Regions from separate parts of the Mesorhizobium sp. B2-8-1 genome, predicted to be linked through region 3. Evidence: riboswitches for the same ligand, from Rfam matches in the RefSeq annotation. Region 3 holds a riboswitch; each other region holds the start of a gene.
What was found. Region 3 has a riboswitch for cobalamin ahead of FJ428_RS29025 (aromatic ring-hydroxylating dioxygenase subunit alpha). Riboswitches for the same ligand answer to the same signal wherever they lie in the genome.
Positions count from the first base shown of each region.

Region 1: linked by a shared signal. The riboswitch ahead of FJ428_RS17800 (DUF1636 family protein) and the one ahead of FJ428_RS29025 (aromatic ring-hydroxylating dioxygenase subunit alpha) in region 3 are both predicted to bind cobalamin.
Region 2: linked by a shared signal. The riboswitch ahead of FJ428_RS25970 (ABC transporter ATP-binding protein) and the one ahead of FJ428_RS29025 (aromatic ring-hydroxylating dioxygenase subunit alpha) in region 3 are both predicted to bind cobalamin.

Region 1 covers NZ_VFTX01000006.1:217,561-222,638, forward strand. The annotation lists gene FJ428_RS17790 (cobaltochelatase subunit CobN) at 1-799, opposite strand, end outside; gene cobW (cobalamin biosynthesis protein CobW) at 816-1,868, opposite strand; gene FJ428_RS17800 (DUF1636 family protein) at 1,871-2,317, opposite strand; cobalamin riboswitch at 2,355-2,559, opposite strand; gene FJ428_RS17805 (winged helix-turn-helix domain-containing protein) at 2,589-3,788, opposite strand; gene FJ428_RS17810 (NADH-quinone oxidoreductase subunit A) at 4,122-4,487, shown strand; gene FJ428_RS17815 (NADH-quinone oxidoreductase subunit B) at 4,478-5,059, shown strand; gene FJ428_RS17820 (NADH-quinone oxidoreductase subunit C) at 5,064-5,078, shown strand, end outside.
Region 2 covers NZ_VFTX01000012.1:44,354-49,431, reverse strand. The annotation lists gene FJ428_RS25990 (HlyD family secretion protein) at 1-230, opposite strand, end outside; gene FJ428_RS25985 (MarR family winged helix-turn-helix transcriptional regulator) at 227-706, opposite strand; gene FJ428_RS25980 (iron ABC transporter permease) at 835-1,854, opposite strand; gene FJ428_RS25975 (ABC transporter substrate-binding protein) at 1,863-2,810, opposite strand; gene FJ428_RS25970 (ABC transporter ATP-binding protein) at 2,856-3,644, opposite strand; cobalamin riboswitch at 3,901-4,110, opposite strand; gene FJ428_RS25965 (LacI family DNA-binding transcriptional regulator) at 4,173-5,078, opposite strand, start outside.
Region 3 covers NZ_VFTX01000016.1:9,008-14,085, forward strand. The annotation lists gene FJ428_RS29025 (aromatic ring-hydroxylating dioxygenase subunit alpha) at 1-947, opposite strand, end outside; cobalamin riboswitch at 1,078-1,280, opposite strand; gene FJ428_RS29030 (DUF680 domain-containing protein) at 1,760-1,957, shown strand; gene FJ428_RS29035 (DUF680 domain-containing protein) at 2,027-2,233, shown strand; gene FJ428_RS29040 (DUF680 domain-containing protein) at 2,303-2,509, shown strand; gene FJ428_RS29045 (DUF680 domain-containing protein) at 2,581-2,817, shown strand; gene ugpC (sn-glycerol-3-phosphate ABC transporter ATP-binding protein UgpC) at 2,905-4,017, opposite strand; gene FJ428_RS29055 (alpha-glucosidase) at 4,043-5,078, opposite strand, start outside.

The DNA of each region.
Region 1 (5,078 bases), on a different contig from region 3:
CGGCGTCGAGTTCCGTCACACCCCCCTCTGTCCTACCGGACATCTCCCCCGCAAGGGGGGAGATTGCTCTTTCATCGACGATTTCGCCTATCGCGGATGGTCGAGATAAATCCCTGTCCAAGGGGACAGAAGAGGAGCCGGCCTTGATGACAGCCGATCTCCCCCCTTGCAGAGGAGATGTCCTGCCGGACAGAGGGGGGTGTGAAGGATCGTCAACATTCGATAAGTCCGGCTTCTCCACGACTCCGCGCCCCGGCTCATAAAACCCGGCTTTCGGCACGCTTACCGGCTCGGCAATCTCGCGATCAGACCCCGCCAACCGCGCCAGCCTGCGCACCAGCGCGCTCATATTGGCCGGGCCGCCCTGGCGGAAATAATTGAGCAGCCCGTCCAGTTCCTCGCGCGGCAGCGTCGAGGCTTCGATCAGCCTGATATCCTCGTCGTGGCTTTCACCGGGAAGTAGTGCCAGCTTTATGCCACGCTCACGGGCAACCACGGCCAACTGGTCGCAGCCGTAGCGCCACCACTCGTAACCGCCGAGAATACGCACCAGAATGACTTTGGCGTGACGGGCGACGCTGTCGATCCAGAGGTCGACGGACATGGGGTGGCGCAGGTCGCGCAGCGCGGCCAGCCGCATCGTGGGCAGCCGATCGGCGTCGCCTTTCCAGGCCGCTGCCAGTCCGGCCAGGTCGCTGTCCGTGAAGGACAGCGCCACCATTTCCGCCGGCGTCTGCCGCAGATCGACCGGCTCGGCGAGATCGTCGAGCGAGGCGGATGTGGTGGTGAGGATGTGCATCGCGGTCGGTGTTGCCTCAGCCGGCGAGGATATGCTCGATCGCCGGGCGGTTCAGCCCCTTGAGGCCGATGACGACCAGGCGCGAGCGGCGGTCGTCGTCAGCCGTCCAGGCGCGGTCATAATAATGATTGACGCGCGGACCAACGGCCTGGAGCAAAAGCCGCATCGGCTTGCCGCCGACCTCGACGAAGCCTTTCACCCGCAGCACGTTCTCCTGTTCGGCGGCGGTCGCGACGCGCTTTGCCAGGTCGTCCGGGTTGGCGATCGAGGGGATGTCGACGATGAACGTATCGAAGTCGTCGTGCTCGTGGTCGAAGGCGCCGTCATGATGGGACTTGCGGTTCTCGATGTCGTCCTCGACGGCGAGGCCTAGCCCGAGCAGCACGGACGGATCGACCTTGCCATGAGCCGTCGGCACGACCTTCACGGCGCGGGCGGAGTGTTCGCCAATGATGGCGTTGGCGCGAGCCGAACCTGCGGCATCCATCAGGTCGCTCTTCGACAGGATGATGAGGTCGGCGCAGGCGATCTGGTCCTCGAACACCTCCTCGACGGGGTCGTCGTGGTCCAGTGTCTGGTCCTGCGCGCGTTGCGCCTGCAGGGCGTCCATGTCGTTGGCGACGCGCCCCTCGGCCAATGCCGGACCGTCGACCACGGCGATTACGCCGTCGACTGTCACCCGGCTCTTCACTGTCGGCCACTGGAAGGCCTGGACCAGCGGCTTGGGCAGAGCCAAGCCTGAGGTCTCGATCAGGATGTGGTCGACCTTCGGCGTCAGCGACAGGATCTGGTCGAGCGCCGGGACGAAATCGTCGGCGACGGTGCAGCAGATGCAGCCATTGGCCAGTTCGACGATGTTTTCCTCCGGGCAGGTGTCGATGCCGCAGCCCTTGAGGATCTCGCCGTCGATTCCGATGTCGCCGAATTCGTTGACGATGATGGCGATCCGCTTGCCGCCCGCGTTCTCCAGGAGATGGCGGACCAGCGTGGTCTTGCCGGCACCCAGGAAGCCGGTGACCACGGTACAGGGGACGCGGGAGAGAGTGGCGGCGGAAACTGCGGCGGTCATGATCAGTCCTTCAGCATGTCGAGGGGAGGAATGCGGGCGACGAGGCCGCGCTTGAGGGAATCCGGGCGACCACGCCACGGAATGAGGCCGTTGGTCGAAGCGGCGAAGAGTTTCGCGCCGGTCACGAGATCGGCGCCGCTGGCGATGTTCAGGTCGCCGAAGACATAACTCCAGCAGCCGTCGCGAAGAATCGCGGCACTGAGACGGCGCTTGCAGTTGCCGAGGCATTCGACGGTGCGGACACGGACATTGTCGGCCGTTGCGGCTTGGCGCGTATCTTGAGCCAAAACTTCGCCGGCGCGGGGATGGGCATCGGAACCGGTCTCGTCGCGGCAGGAAGCGCAGATGATGACAGTGACGCCGGCCAAGGCGTCGCTATCGCCAGACAAGTCGCTATCGCCAGACAAAATGTCCGCTGTTTCAGCCGGGAAACTGCTGTCGCGTTCCAAATCGGGCTCCTTGCCCGGAAAACCCGCCGGGCGATCGGATTCTTATGTCTCAGACGGCAGGTCTCCTGGCTCGCGGGTCATCGCCTTCGTGCCGCCTTCCCGGGACCGTCCCAGTGGTTTTCGGCCTTGGCTCGTCGCTTACAGTTGCGGGGACAGCCGCGGATTTGAAATCGAGATTTCGCACCGCATTCCCTCTTGGCTCCTCCCTTTGCCGAGAGGAGACCGTCTGGAATGGATTTAGGCTCTTGCAGGCGGCGGTGTCAACGCGCGTCTACGACACGGCAATGTCGGCGAGCGGCTGCCCAAGGTCGCCGGCGGGCGTAACCTCGATCCGTTCGAGGCCGAGCCAGCCCTGCATCTGCGTCAATTCCTGGAAGAGTTGCGCGGCGGTTTCAGGCGGCGCGCCGGGCTCGGCATAGGCCGCGTGGACGCGTAGCACGCTGGCCGGCCGGTCGGCCTTGAGGTCGACGCGCGCCACGATCCTGTCGCCGAGCAGGAACGGCAGGACGTAATAGCCGTATTGCCGTTTTTCGGCAGGGGTGTAGATTTCTATGCGGTAGTGGAAATCGAACAGCCGCTCCGTGCGCGAGCGCTCGAAAACGACCGGATCGAACGGCGCCAGCAAGGCGCGGGCCTCGATTTTTCGTGGAATACGGGCCTCCTTATGGAGGTAAGCCGGTTTGTTCCAGCCCTCGACACGCACCGGCACCAGCTCGCCTGTTTCAACCAGCTCCTCCAGCCGGCCCTTCATGTCGGCCGGCGACAGGCGGAAATAGTCGCGCAGGTCGCTTGCTGTCGCGACGCCATGAGCGCGGGCGGATATCCGCAGCAATTCCCGATGCGCGTCCTCGGCTGACGGCACCGGCAGATCGAGGATCGCCTGCGGCAGCACGCGCTCGGGCAGATCGTAGAAGCGTTCGAAGCCACGGCGGTGCGCGGTGGTGATGCGTCCTGCCCAGAACAGCCATTCGAAGGCATGCTTGGCGTGGCTCCAGCCCCACCAGCCGCCGGACCCTTTCTGGCCTTCGAGCGCGGAGGCGGCGATCGGGCCGCGCTCCGCGACCTCGCGGTAGATCTCTTCGATATAGGCGGCGTGCTCGCGGCCCCATTTGGCGAGACCCAGATACATTTCATCGCCACGCTCCGCGCGCTGCATGCGCCAACGCATCAGGGGATAGGTCTCGACCGGCAGGAAGGAAGCCTCGTGCGCCCAGTATTCGAAAACCGTGCGCTTGCGCGTGACGGCGGCGTTGTCGAGCAAGGCGAACGGGTAGGGACCAAGGCGCGAATAGAGCGGCATGTAGTGAGCGCGCACCACCGCGCTGACGGAATCGATCTGCAGCAGGCCGGTACGCGAGAGCACGCGGGCGAAGTGGCGTCGGTCGGGCGTGCCGGCGGGGCGGGGATCAGTGAACCCTTGGGCGGCGAGCGCGATACGCCGGGCCGTGGCAAGCGAGATCTTTTCCTTCATTCGGATGCGACTCTGATGGCTTGTTGAGCGTCGTTCGGACAGTTGATTCCGGCCATGCTAGCAGGGTTTTGGCGGCAACTCTGTCAGGAGAGAAAAGTGGAGTAAAAAGCGAAGGAAATCAGACAGGAGCGGATCGGACCAGTTTCTTCCCTTATGCCGTCCAGGCCAGTGTTTTGAACAAGGTTTGACTTGCTTCGCCGGAAGCGCTGCGCTAACCCTCGCCGCGTTGCAGCAAAGGCCCCTTAAAACGGTTCAGCGGTTAAACTGTCACGCTTCCGAAATGGGGTCTGGTGCTGTAATCAAAATGGATTGGCGCCAACGGAAAGCCGCAGCATGAACGCACTTCTCAGTTCGTACCTGCCCATCGTCCTGTTTATCGCAGTGGCGGCGGCTGTCGGCGTCGCGCTTATCGTGGCGCCGTTCCTGGTGGCCTACCGCAATCCCGACCCGGAAAAGCTTTCCGCCTACGAATGCGGGTTCAACTCGTTCGATGACGCCCGTATGAAGTTCGACATCCGCTTCTACCTGGTGTCGATCCTGTTCATCATCTTCGACCTGGAAGTGGCCTTCCTGTTTCCGTGGGCGGTGTCGTTCTCGAAAATCGGCATGCTCGGTTTCTGGTCGATGATGGTGTTTTTGGCGGTGCTGACCATCGGCTTTGCCTATGAATGGAAAAAAGGAGCGCTCGAATGGGATTGAGCGACAGTTCCGGCACGCTCGTCGCGCCGAAGCCCAAGGGTCTGATCGATCCCAATACCGGCAGGCCGGTTGGGTCCGATGATCCGTTCTTCCTCGAAATCAACAACGAACTCGCCGACAAGGGCTTTCTCGTCACCTCGACCGAGGCGCTGATCACCTGGGCGCGCAGCGGCTCGCTGATGTTCATGACCTTCGGCCTCGCCTGCTGCGCCGTCGAGATGATCCACACCTCGATGCCGCGCTACGATTCGGAGCGGTTCGGTGTTGCTCCTCGCGCGTCTCCGCGCCAGTCCGACATCATGATCGTTGCCGGCACGCTGACCAACAAGATGGCTCCGGCGCTGCGCAAGGTCTACGACCAGATGCCGGAGCCGCGCTACGTCATCTCGATGGGCTCCTGCGCCAATGGCGGCGGCTATTACCACTATTCCTATTCGGTGGTGCGCGGCTGCGACCGCATCGTGCCGGTCGACATCTATGTGCCCGGCTGTCCGCCGAGCGCCGAAGCGCTGCTCTATGGCATTCTTCTGCTGCAGAAGAAGATCCGCCGCACCGGCACGATCGAACGGTAAATCCATGGCCGCATCCCTG
Region 2 (5,078 bases), on a different contig from region 3:
TTCTCCGTCTCCTGGTAGCGCCCCCCAGTGACCCAGACATAGCCGCCACCAATGACCAACGCCGCCGGCAGGGCGAACATCAACAAGAAGCGGCCGAGACGGCGCTTCTTCTTTGGCGCCGGCGCCGGCTCTGCCGGAGGTGTCATTGTAACAGGGGCCGCGGCCGGCTGCTGCGGCGCTTCCATTTCCACTTTGGCGGCGTTTTCGTCGACCTTGGCTACCGCGTTCATGCTGCTGCGCCTTCCGTATTCTTGACCTTGTCGCAGGACGGTGAATCGCCATCCGCGAGATTCTGTGCCATCGCATCCAATGCCCTGATCAGGACGCGGCGATCGTCCGGCGAAACGCCGGTCAGCGACTCCTCATAGACTTCGCCGGCGAGGCTCTTGACCTCCGCATACGCGGCACTTGCCTTGGGAGTTGGGAAGATCATGCGCACGCGGCGGTCGGCGGCGTCGGAGCGGCGCTCGATCCAGCCGCCCTCCTCCATCCGGTCAACCAGCCGCGAGACGCTGATCGGCTCGATTTCAAGCAGTTCGGCAAGCCGCGCCTGCGAAACGCCCGCTTCCTTGGCGACGCGAACCATCAGGCGCCATTGCGCCGAGGACAGGCCAAGGCCGCTGGCGCGCGCTTCGAAGCGCTTTCGCATCAGCCGCTGCACGTCGTGGATCAAAAATCCCAATCTGTCTACGCCTTCGGAAACCATGAGTGGCATATATAATAAGCGTGCTTATCATTCAAGTCCGGCATTGTTCCAGAAGCCGGCAAACGTGCATGGCAGCCGTGCAGCACAATCATGGCTGCGTCCGATGATTTCGGCCGCCGCGACACCCATTACAAGCGGTTGCGGATCAGCATGGTGACAACGAAGAAGGCGCCGAGCGAGCTGGTGATGATGCCGATCGGCAGTTCCTGCGGCGGCAGCAATGTGCGCGCCAGAAGGTCGCTTGCCAGCAACAGCACCGCCCCGAACAGCGCGCAACTTACGATCAGGCGCAGATGCAGCGCGCCGGCCAGCGGCCGCGACAGATGCGGGATCATGAGGCCGACGAAGCCGATGACGCCAGCGACCGAAACCAGGATCGCGGTCGAAAAAGCGGCGACCAGAAACGTCGTCCGTCGCATTCGCGCCACCGGCACGCCAAGACTTTCGGCGGCATTTTCGCCGGCCAGGAAAGCGTCCAGCCGGCGATGATTCCACAGCCCGTACGCCGCAATCGTGCCGGCCCCAAGCGCACCCAGCCAGATATTGTCCCACCGCGCAAGGCCGAGCCCGCCCATCGTCCAGAACAGCACCGAATGGGCGGCGCGCTGGTCACCGGCAAAGACCAGGTAATTGGTCAATGCGGTGAACATGAAGGAGACCGCAAGTCCGGCGAGGATCAGCCGTTCGGGGCCTTGTCCCCTCACCCGCGCAACCAGCAAAAGCACAACGCAAGCCGCCAGAATACCGCCGGTGAACGCGGCGATCGGTAGCGTCCAGATCCCGAAACTGTCGCCGAAGACGGTGATGACGGAGACAGCGCCGGCGGCGGCTCCCGACGAGAGACCGAACAGGAACGGATCGGCAAGATCGTTGCGCGTCACCGTCTGCAACAGCGCGCCGACCACGCCCAGGCCGCCGCCGAGACAGATGGCCAGGATGGTGCGCGGCAATCTGAGGTCGACGACGATCCTGCCGACCGGGCCGGACACGTCATGCCCCTTCAATCCGATCGCATGGCCAAGTGCTGCAACGACGTCGCCCAGCGGGATCATCGTCGAACCATAGGCGATCGATAGCAGCGCGAGCGCGGCCATAGCCAACGCGGCCGCCATCATGGCCAATACGAATGCCTTGTGCCGCAAAGTCATCTTCCCGGTTAAAATGCTTCCGGATGCATCGCCCTGGCGATCTTGCCGATCGCTTCGATGTTGGCCGGTCCGGGTGTCAGTTCGGCATAGCGAAGCGCCACGAAGCGTTCGTTCTTGACCGCGTCTGTCTCCTTCATTGCCGGATGCGCTTTCAGGAAATCGAGCAGCTTCCGGTAGCCGCCGCCATCCTGATAGTCGAGCAGGATGAGGAATTGCGGATTGCGCGAGGCCACCGTCTCCCAATCCGTGTTGCCCCAGCTGGTGTCCATGTCGGCCATGATGTTGTCGCCGCCTGCCGCGGAAATCATGGCGTTGGGAATGGCGAACTTGCCTGATGTGAACGGCTTGTCCTCGCCGGAATCATAGAGGAAGACGCGCGTTCCCCTGCGGTCGCCGACCTTGGCCGTGATTTCGGCGAGCTGCGCCTTCCAGCCGGAGACGAGCTTATCCGCTTCGGCCTCCTTGCCGAAGATCTTGCCCAGCTTCTCGACATCGCCATAGAGCAGGTCCATCGAAGCGGCAGGCCGGTTCTTGTCGAGATGGACGCAGCTTTCCGTCAGCACCAGGGTCTTGATGCCGTGTGGCGCCAGCGTATCGGGCGTCACCTCGCCGCCCGGCTTCATGCCGTAATACCAGCCGGCGAAGAAGAAGTCGGGCTCGACAGCGACCAGGTTTTCCAGCGTCGGATATTTGGGCGCCAGTTCGGGGATCGAGCTCTGTTCGGCCTTGAATTCGGGAGTGACCTTGTACCATCCAGTGATGCCGGTCAGGCCGACGATCGACGGCTGCAGCTTCAGTGCGAAGGCCATCTCGGCCATGTTGAGATCGTGAATGACGGCGCGCTTTGGAGGCGCGTCGAAGGTCAGCGGCTTGCCGCAGCTGTCGACCGTCACCGGAAAGGCGAAGGCCGTAGAGCCGAGCAGGGAGAAGGCAAGAGACACGGCAAGGCGTTTCACGGATGTTGCTCCTTGTTGAACAGGATCTGCCGGAAATGGCTTCGATCACGAAGATGGCGCGGCACGGTTCGGAACCTCGAACACCGTCAGCTCGCGGTCCTCCGTCGGGTGGCGCAACCTAAAGACGTCGATACCGAAGATCTCGCGGATCAGCTGCTGGGTGAGTGCTTCGCGTGGCGGCGCCAGCACATGCAACCGGCCATGGCTCATCACCGCGACCCTGGTGGCGAAAGGCGTCACCAGCGCCAGATCGTGCAGCACCGCGATCACGGTCATGCCGAGGCCTGCAACCAGTTCGAGCAACTCGCTGCGCGCCCGCGGGTCGAGATGGTTGGTCGGCTCGTCGAGGAACAGGATCTTCGGCTCCTGTGCGATGGCGCGGGCAAGCTGGGCGCGCTGGCGCTCGCCGCCCGACAGCGAGCCGATGGTGCGGCCAAGCAGCGGCAACAGCCCGGTCCGGCGCAGCGCCTCGACGACAATGTCGCGTTCCTCGCTCCTGTGCCTGCGGCCGGTATGCGGAACCCGGCCGAGCTCGACATAATCGATCACCGCCAGCCGTGGATCCGGTTGATCGGTCTGGCCGACGACGGCGATGTGCAGCGCCCGCTCGGCGGTCGAAATCCTGTCCAGCAGGCGCCCGGTGAGCTTCACTTCGCCCGAACTCGGCCGCAGCATGCCCGACAGCATGCGCAGCAATGTCGTCTTGCCGGCGCCGTTGGGACCGATGATGGCGAGACGGTCGCCCGCCGCCACCGAAAGGCTGACCGGATGCACCAGATGCAGGCCATCCGCCGCCGCGGCCAGGTCGCGGGCCTCGAGAAGCGGCGCGGTCATGGGCAATTCCTTGCAGGGCCTGCCGGAATACGGGCCAGCGTCTTGCTTGCCAATCCTGCCGGACGCTGGCCTGAATTCACCTCGGTGGCGATATCGCGGCAAAGCGTGCACACGATGATGCGATGCATGGGAATGCAGTGAATGCGATCGATGGAGCCGTCCAACTTCCGTCACTTTCAAAAATGGCGACGGAAGGAAGCTGGCTTGAACCGGTCGACAAGACCGAACCCCGCGTCTCCTCCCGGCACACCCCGTCCGGTCAACCCATGCAGATGGCAGGTCTCCTGGCTCGCGGGTCGTTGCGCCATCCTGCCTTCCCAGCCTTGCCGGCCAGTGGCTTCTCGGATTTTGCTAGCCGCTTACAGTTGCGGGGGCAGCCATGGCTTCGACCCGAAAATCGGGCCTCACCATGTTCCCTTTTCACCCCTCGCCTTGCGGCGCGGGGACCATCACGAGTCGCAGCCTAGGATGCAGGCAGCGTCGAGGCAAGGTCGATGCATGTTCTGTTATAACGATACAAACGTGTGGTCAATCACTATCGCGCGCCACCAGTTCCAGCGGCCAGACCTCGCGAATGATCTCTGGCCCTTTCGCGCCGGCGAAAGCCGGGAGCGAGGCGAGCAGGATTTCGCCGAGCCGCCGCCCCATCGGGTCAAGGCTCGGACGAAAGCCGGTCAGCGCCGGCGAGAAATAACGGCAGAGCGGCGTGTCGACGATGACGATCACCGCGACATCCTGCCCGGGCTTGATCCCCATTTCGGCGAGCGCTTTGCAGCCGCCGAGCGCCATCGAGTCGTTGTTGAAGATAATCGCGGTCGGCGGATCCTTCGACCGCATGACTTGCGGTGTCACCGCGTAGCCACCGGCTTCGTTGATAAAACCGTCCACAATCAGGCCGGGATCGACTTCGATGCCGTGCCGCCGCAGCGCCTTGCAATAACCCTCCAGAAACAGATAACCGAAATTCAGGTCAAGCGACGGCCGGATGGCGGCGATGCGGCGGTGGCCACGCGCAACCAGCCGGTCGACCGCATCGGCGCCCGCCTTCTCGAAATCCAGATCCAGAGAGGGATAGCTGTCGTCGCCGGACCGGCTTCGGCCGAGCGTCGCGAAGGGAAAGCCGGCCTTGCTCAGATAGTCGATGCGATCGTCCTCGCGCCGCGTCCAGGCCAGTACGACGGCATCGGCACGACGCGTCTCGACGACGCGGCGCAGCCGCTCCTGTTGATAATCCGCCGGCGCGCCCATGACGATGATCAGGTCCAGCCCGCACTCGGCCAATGTCGCTTGCAGTCCGGTGAGGAACGGAATGAAGAACGGCTCGCCATACTGCTGGTCGCCCGGATGCGGCTGCAGCATGAAAGCCACGGCATGGGTGGTGCCGCGGCGTAGGTTCCTGCCCGAGTGGTTCGGTGAATAATTGAGCTTCCGGGC
Region 3 (5,078 bases):
CGGAACGTGACGGCGTGGTCGCCGAGGATGTGGTTCCAGGTCGTCGGATAGTGATAGAGCAGCAAGGAGCCGATGCGGTCGGTGCCAACGCCGTCGGACAGGTTCTTCTTGACCGCGCGTTTTCCCGTCATCGTATAACTGACGGCATCGCGCAGCAGCGGCGCGCGGGTGGCACGGTACTGTCCGGCCGGGTCGATGCGGAACCTGCTCGGCAGGCCTGCCGCCTCGCACTTGGCCCAGTGCACCAGCATCTCCGGGTCGCTGTCGGCGTCTTGCACGCCAGTCACGGTCGGCGCCTCCGGGAAGGTCTTGCAGAGCTCCGGATGGTTGCCGGCGCAATGATAGCATTCGCGGTTGTTTTCCCAGACCAGCTTCCAATTGCCCTTCTCGACGATGGTGCTCTCGAAGGCGACCTTTGCTTCGCGCAGCCGGTGCGGCGCCAAATAGGGTTCGATCATCGTCCGCATCGGCGCAAAATCCGCCGGCTCGTCGGCGAGGCAAATGAAGATGTAGCCGCCGATGCTTTCGCAGGCGACCGGCTTCAGGCCGAACTGGCTCTTGTCGAAACCCTCGGCCATCTGCCTGGCGAACAGCAGCCTGCCGTCCAGTTCATAGGTCCACTGATGGTAGGGGCAGACGAGCTTCGCCGCCGTGCCCTTGTCTGTGTTGCAGACGCGGCTGCCGCGATGGCGGCAAGAATTGTGGAAGGCGTTGATGTTGCCCTTCTGGTCACGCACCAGCACCACAGGATAGTCGCCGATCTGCACGGTGATGAAGCTGCCGGGCCGGGGCAGTTCGCAATCATGGCCGATGAACAGCCAGTCGCGGTACCAGATCAGCTCCATGTCGAGCTTGAAGTAGTCGGCATCGGTATAGAAGGGCTGCTCGAGCGAGAAGCCGTCCCTGCGGCCTTGCAGCCGTTTCAGCATGTCGTTGCGCGCATCCATGTTCTGTCCTCGCATTGAAGTCCTGTCCTCGCATCGAAGGACTGAACGGAGGGGAGAGAGGAAGGATCAAGCCGCGCGCCGGCTTGCGCCGGACATGCACCATCCGCCTCTTGACCGCCCGCCGCGATCAGTCGAGTCAAACATCTCGGGCTGGTTTCCGGGCTCTGGAGCTGCCCTTGCGGACTGTCGCGACACCTTCCCAGGCCTCCGCCCAGTGGTCTCCCGTTGCGACCTGAACTCCACCACCGTTGCGGGGGCAGCGCCGGATTCTGACCGGCTTCCCAATTCTCCGCCTCGTCGTCACGCGGCGGCACCTGAGATGGCAGGATCTAACCATGATCGCCGGCTTGTCGTCGGCATGAAAACGACATCGCATCCATGCCGCGCGACACGCATTGGAAACGGCGCGGCCGCCGTTGCAGGGCAGAAAGCCTCAGGTCGCCGCCTCGGATTCCGTCTCGTGGCGGAGGCAAAAAAGGTTAACGGTTTCGAAAAGTGACTGTTAGCGCCCTCTAAAATCGAACCGAACGGTTCGTTTCTGTTGACGATGCGTGCAGGACGGTGTGAACACTGGGCCTTCGACACAGTTGGTGATCGCGCGACGCGTTTGCATAACCAACTGATAGTAAACAGAAAAAAACGAATGTTGAAGGCTCTGGCACAATTTCAAGTGGTGGAAACTTGGTCCACACGGAAAAACTTCGTGATTGGAAATGGCGGTATGGCTTTCCCACATCGGGGCTGTCCGAACGACGCGATTTCCTCCCAAGACACGCCGCTAGACGGACGGAAAAATACTGGAGTATCAAAAAATGAAAAAGATCATTCTCACTGCCGCCGCCCTTCTGGCTGTTTCCGGCAGCGCCTTCGCTAGTAGCGACCATTATGGTTCGAATGCCCCTGCGGCCACCGCCGTCGACAGCTCGTACACCGCTTCGACCAAGAAGTCGGAACCGGCTGCCCAGACGCCTGTCCAGGGTGCCGATCGCAACCTCTTCGGCAACAACTAACAGCCGCTCTCCAGTTGACGGCGGGCCTTCCGCCGTTCTGGCGAAATTTGAGAATTCAGGAGACTTGAAATGAAGAAGATCGTTCTTGCTGCCGCCGCCGTCCTGGCCGTGTCGGGCAGCGCTTTCGCCGGCAGCGACAACTATGGCTCCAATGGCGCCAACCAACCTGCTGTCACCTCGGTCGACAACGCGCACACGGCTTCGGTCCAGAAGTCGGCGCCGTCTGCCCAAGCGCCTGTTCAGGGTGCCGATCGCAACCTCTTCGGCAACAACTAACAGCTGATCTCCAGTTGACGGCGGGCCTTCCGCCGTCCTGGCGAAATTCGAAAATTCAGGAGACTTGAAATGAAGAAGATCATCCTTGCTGCCGCCGCCGTTCTGGCGGTTTCGGGCAGCGCTTTTGCTGGCAGCGACAACTATGGCTCCAATGGCGCCAACCAGCCCGCGGCCACTTCGACCGACAGCTCATACACCGCTTCGACCAAGACGTCGGCTCCGGCTGCCCAGGCACCTGTTCAGGGTGCCGACCATAACCTCTTCGGCAACAACTAACAGCCGATCCTGCAGCAGATGGCGGGCAAGCCCGCCTTTGCGGTGGAATTTGAGAATTCAGGAGACTTGAAATGAAAAAGATCATCCTTGCTGCCGCCGCCGTCCTGGCCGTTTCGGGCAGCGCTTTCGCCAGCAGCGACAACTATGGCTCCAATGGCGCCAATCAGCCTGCCGTCACCTCGGTCGACAATGCGCACACGGCTTCGATCCGCGACAGCGGCTCGCCCGTCTACAAGCTGCTCAATTCGTCGGGCGATGTACACAAGTCCGCCCCTCAGGGCAGTGACCGGAATCTCTTCGGCCACTAACAGCCGAAGCTGACACCAAACAGGAGTGGCGGGCTTTGCCCGCCGCTCCTGTTCTTGCGTGACCGGCAATTAATTCATGGCCTGCTCTCAGGCCGCTTTCGCTTCCGTCTCGTGCAGCGCGAAGGATCGTCCATCCGCGTCGAAGATATGAAGGTCTCCGGCGTCGGCGCTCAGCCGCAGTGTCGCCCCGCGCTTGACCTCGACATTGCCCGGCAGCTTGGTCACCAGCGGCAGGTCGGCGCGGCCGATGTCGACATAGACGAGTTGCACCTCGCCGAGCTGCTCGACATAATCCACCGTTCCTTCGAACAGATAGTCCGTGCCGCCGGCGATCGTCAGGTCCTCCGGCCGCACGCCGAAGCTCACCGACGCGCCCTTGGCCGAGGCCGGCGTCGCGATCGGCACCGTAGCCTTGCGGCCGCCGACATGACTGATGACGGTCGGATTGCCCGATTTGTCGATGGTCGCCGGCAGGATGTTCATGGCCGGCGAGCCGATGAACTGGGCAACGAACAGATTGCCGGGTTTCTTGTAGAGTTCCATCGGCGTGCCGACCTGCTCGATATGGCCCTCCTTCAGCACCACGATGCGGTCGGCCAGCGTCATCGCCTCGACCTGGTCGTGGGTGACATAGATCATGGTGGTGTTGGGCATCGATTCCTTGAGCTTGGCGATCTCGATGCGGGTGGCGACGCGCAGCGCGGCGTCGAGGTTCGACAGCGGTTCGTCGAACAGGAACACCTTCGGGTTGCGCACGATGGCGCGGCCGATGGCCACGCGCTGGCGCTGGCCGCCCGACATCGCCTTGGGGAGGCGGTCGAGATAGTTGGTCAGCTGCAGGATCTCTGCCGCCTGGCGCACGCGCTTGTCTATCTCGGCCTTGCTTTCCTTGCCGATCTTCATCGAAAACGCCATGTTGTCGTAGACCGTCATATGCGGATAGAGCGCGTAGGACTGGAACACCATGGCGATGCCGCGTTTCGACGGCGGCACGTCGTTGACCACCTCGCCGGCTATTCTGAGCTCGCCCGAGGTGATCTCCTCGAGCCCTGCGATCGAGCGCAGCAATGTCGACTTGCCGCAACCCGACGGCCCGACGAAGACGATGAACTCGCCCGATTTGATGTCGAGGTCGATGCCGTGCAGAATGTTGAGATTGCCGTATGATTTCTTCACTTGCCTCAGCGTGACATCGGCCATGTTTCCCTCCAGTGGTCGCTAGAATTCAGTCGATGCGCCCGAACCAGGCGCCGTAGCCGCCGAGGCGGATGGAGCCGGAGCTCTGCTGTCCCGAAAATCCGTGTCCGGGCAAAGGTTGCAGCGATCGACCGCCAAGGTCAACCTCCGCTGGCCCGGATCCCAGGTTGAAGACGCAGACGATCTGCTCGTTGCCCGCGCGGCGCGTGAAGGCGACAGTGTCGCCCTGGCTTTCGATGAAATTGATATCGCCCTTGGCCAACGCCGGATGGGCACGGCGGAAGCCGAGAAAGCGTCGGTAGTGTTCGAGCAGCGAATGCTCGTCGCCTTGCTGGACATTGACGGCTTGCGACAGGTGCTTGGCCGGCACCGGCAACCACGGCTTTGCCTGGGAGAAGCCGCCATTCCTGGCGCTGCCGTCCCACACCATCGGCGTGCGGCAGCCGTCGCGGCCCTTGAATTCCGGCCAGAAGCGGATGCCGTAGGGATCTTGCAGATCCTCGAACCGCAATTCGGCTTCGCCGAGCCCCAGTTCCTCGCCCTGATAGATACAGACCGAGCCGCGCAAGGACATCAGCAATGCCGAGATAACCTTGAGATAGGCGGTCGGGTCGGCTTCGTTGGCGGCCCAGCGCGAGGCCGGGCGCATCACGTCATGGTTTGAGAAGGCCCAACACGACCAGCCGTCGCTGGCAACCTTGCCGAAGGTTTCCAGCACCGAACGGACCTTGGCGGCGCTGATCTTTTCCGGCGCCAGGAAATCGAAGGAATAGCACATGTGCACGCGCTTGCCGCCGACTGTATAGGCCGCGACGACGTCCAGTCCGCGCTGTGAATCGCCGACCTCGCCGACCGCGGCCGTTGCCGGATATTCGTCGAGCAGGGCGCGGAAGCGTTCGAGGAAGCCGAGGTTCTCCGGACGGCTCTTGTCGTAGATGTGGTCTTGGTAGTTGTAGGGATTGACCGCGGGTGCGGTCTGGTCGTTGCGCTGCTCCGGCGGCAGCGGCGGGTTGTTTTCCAGCCCCTGGCTGTGGAAGTAGAAATTGATGGTGTCGAGGCGGAAC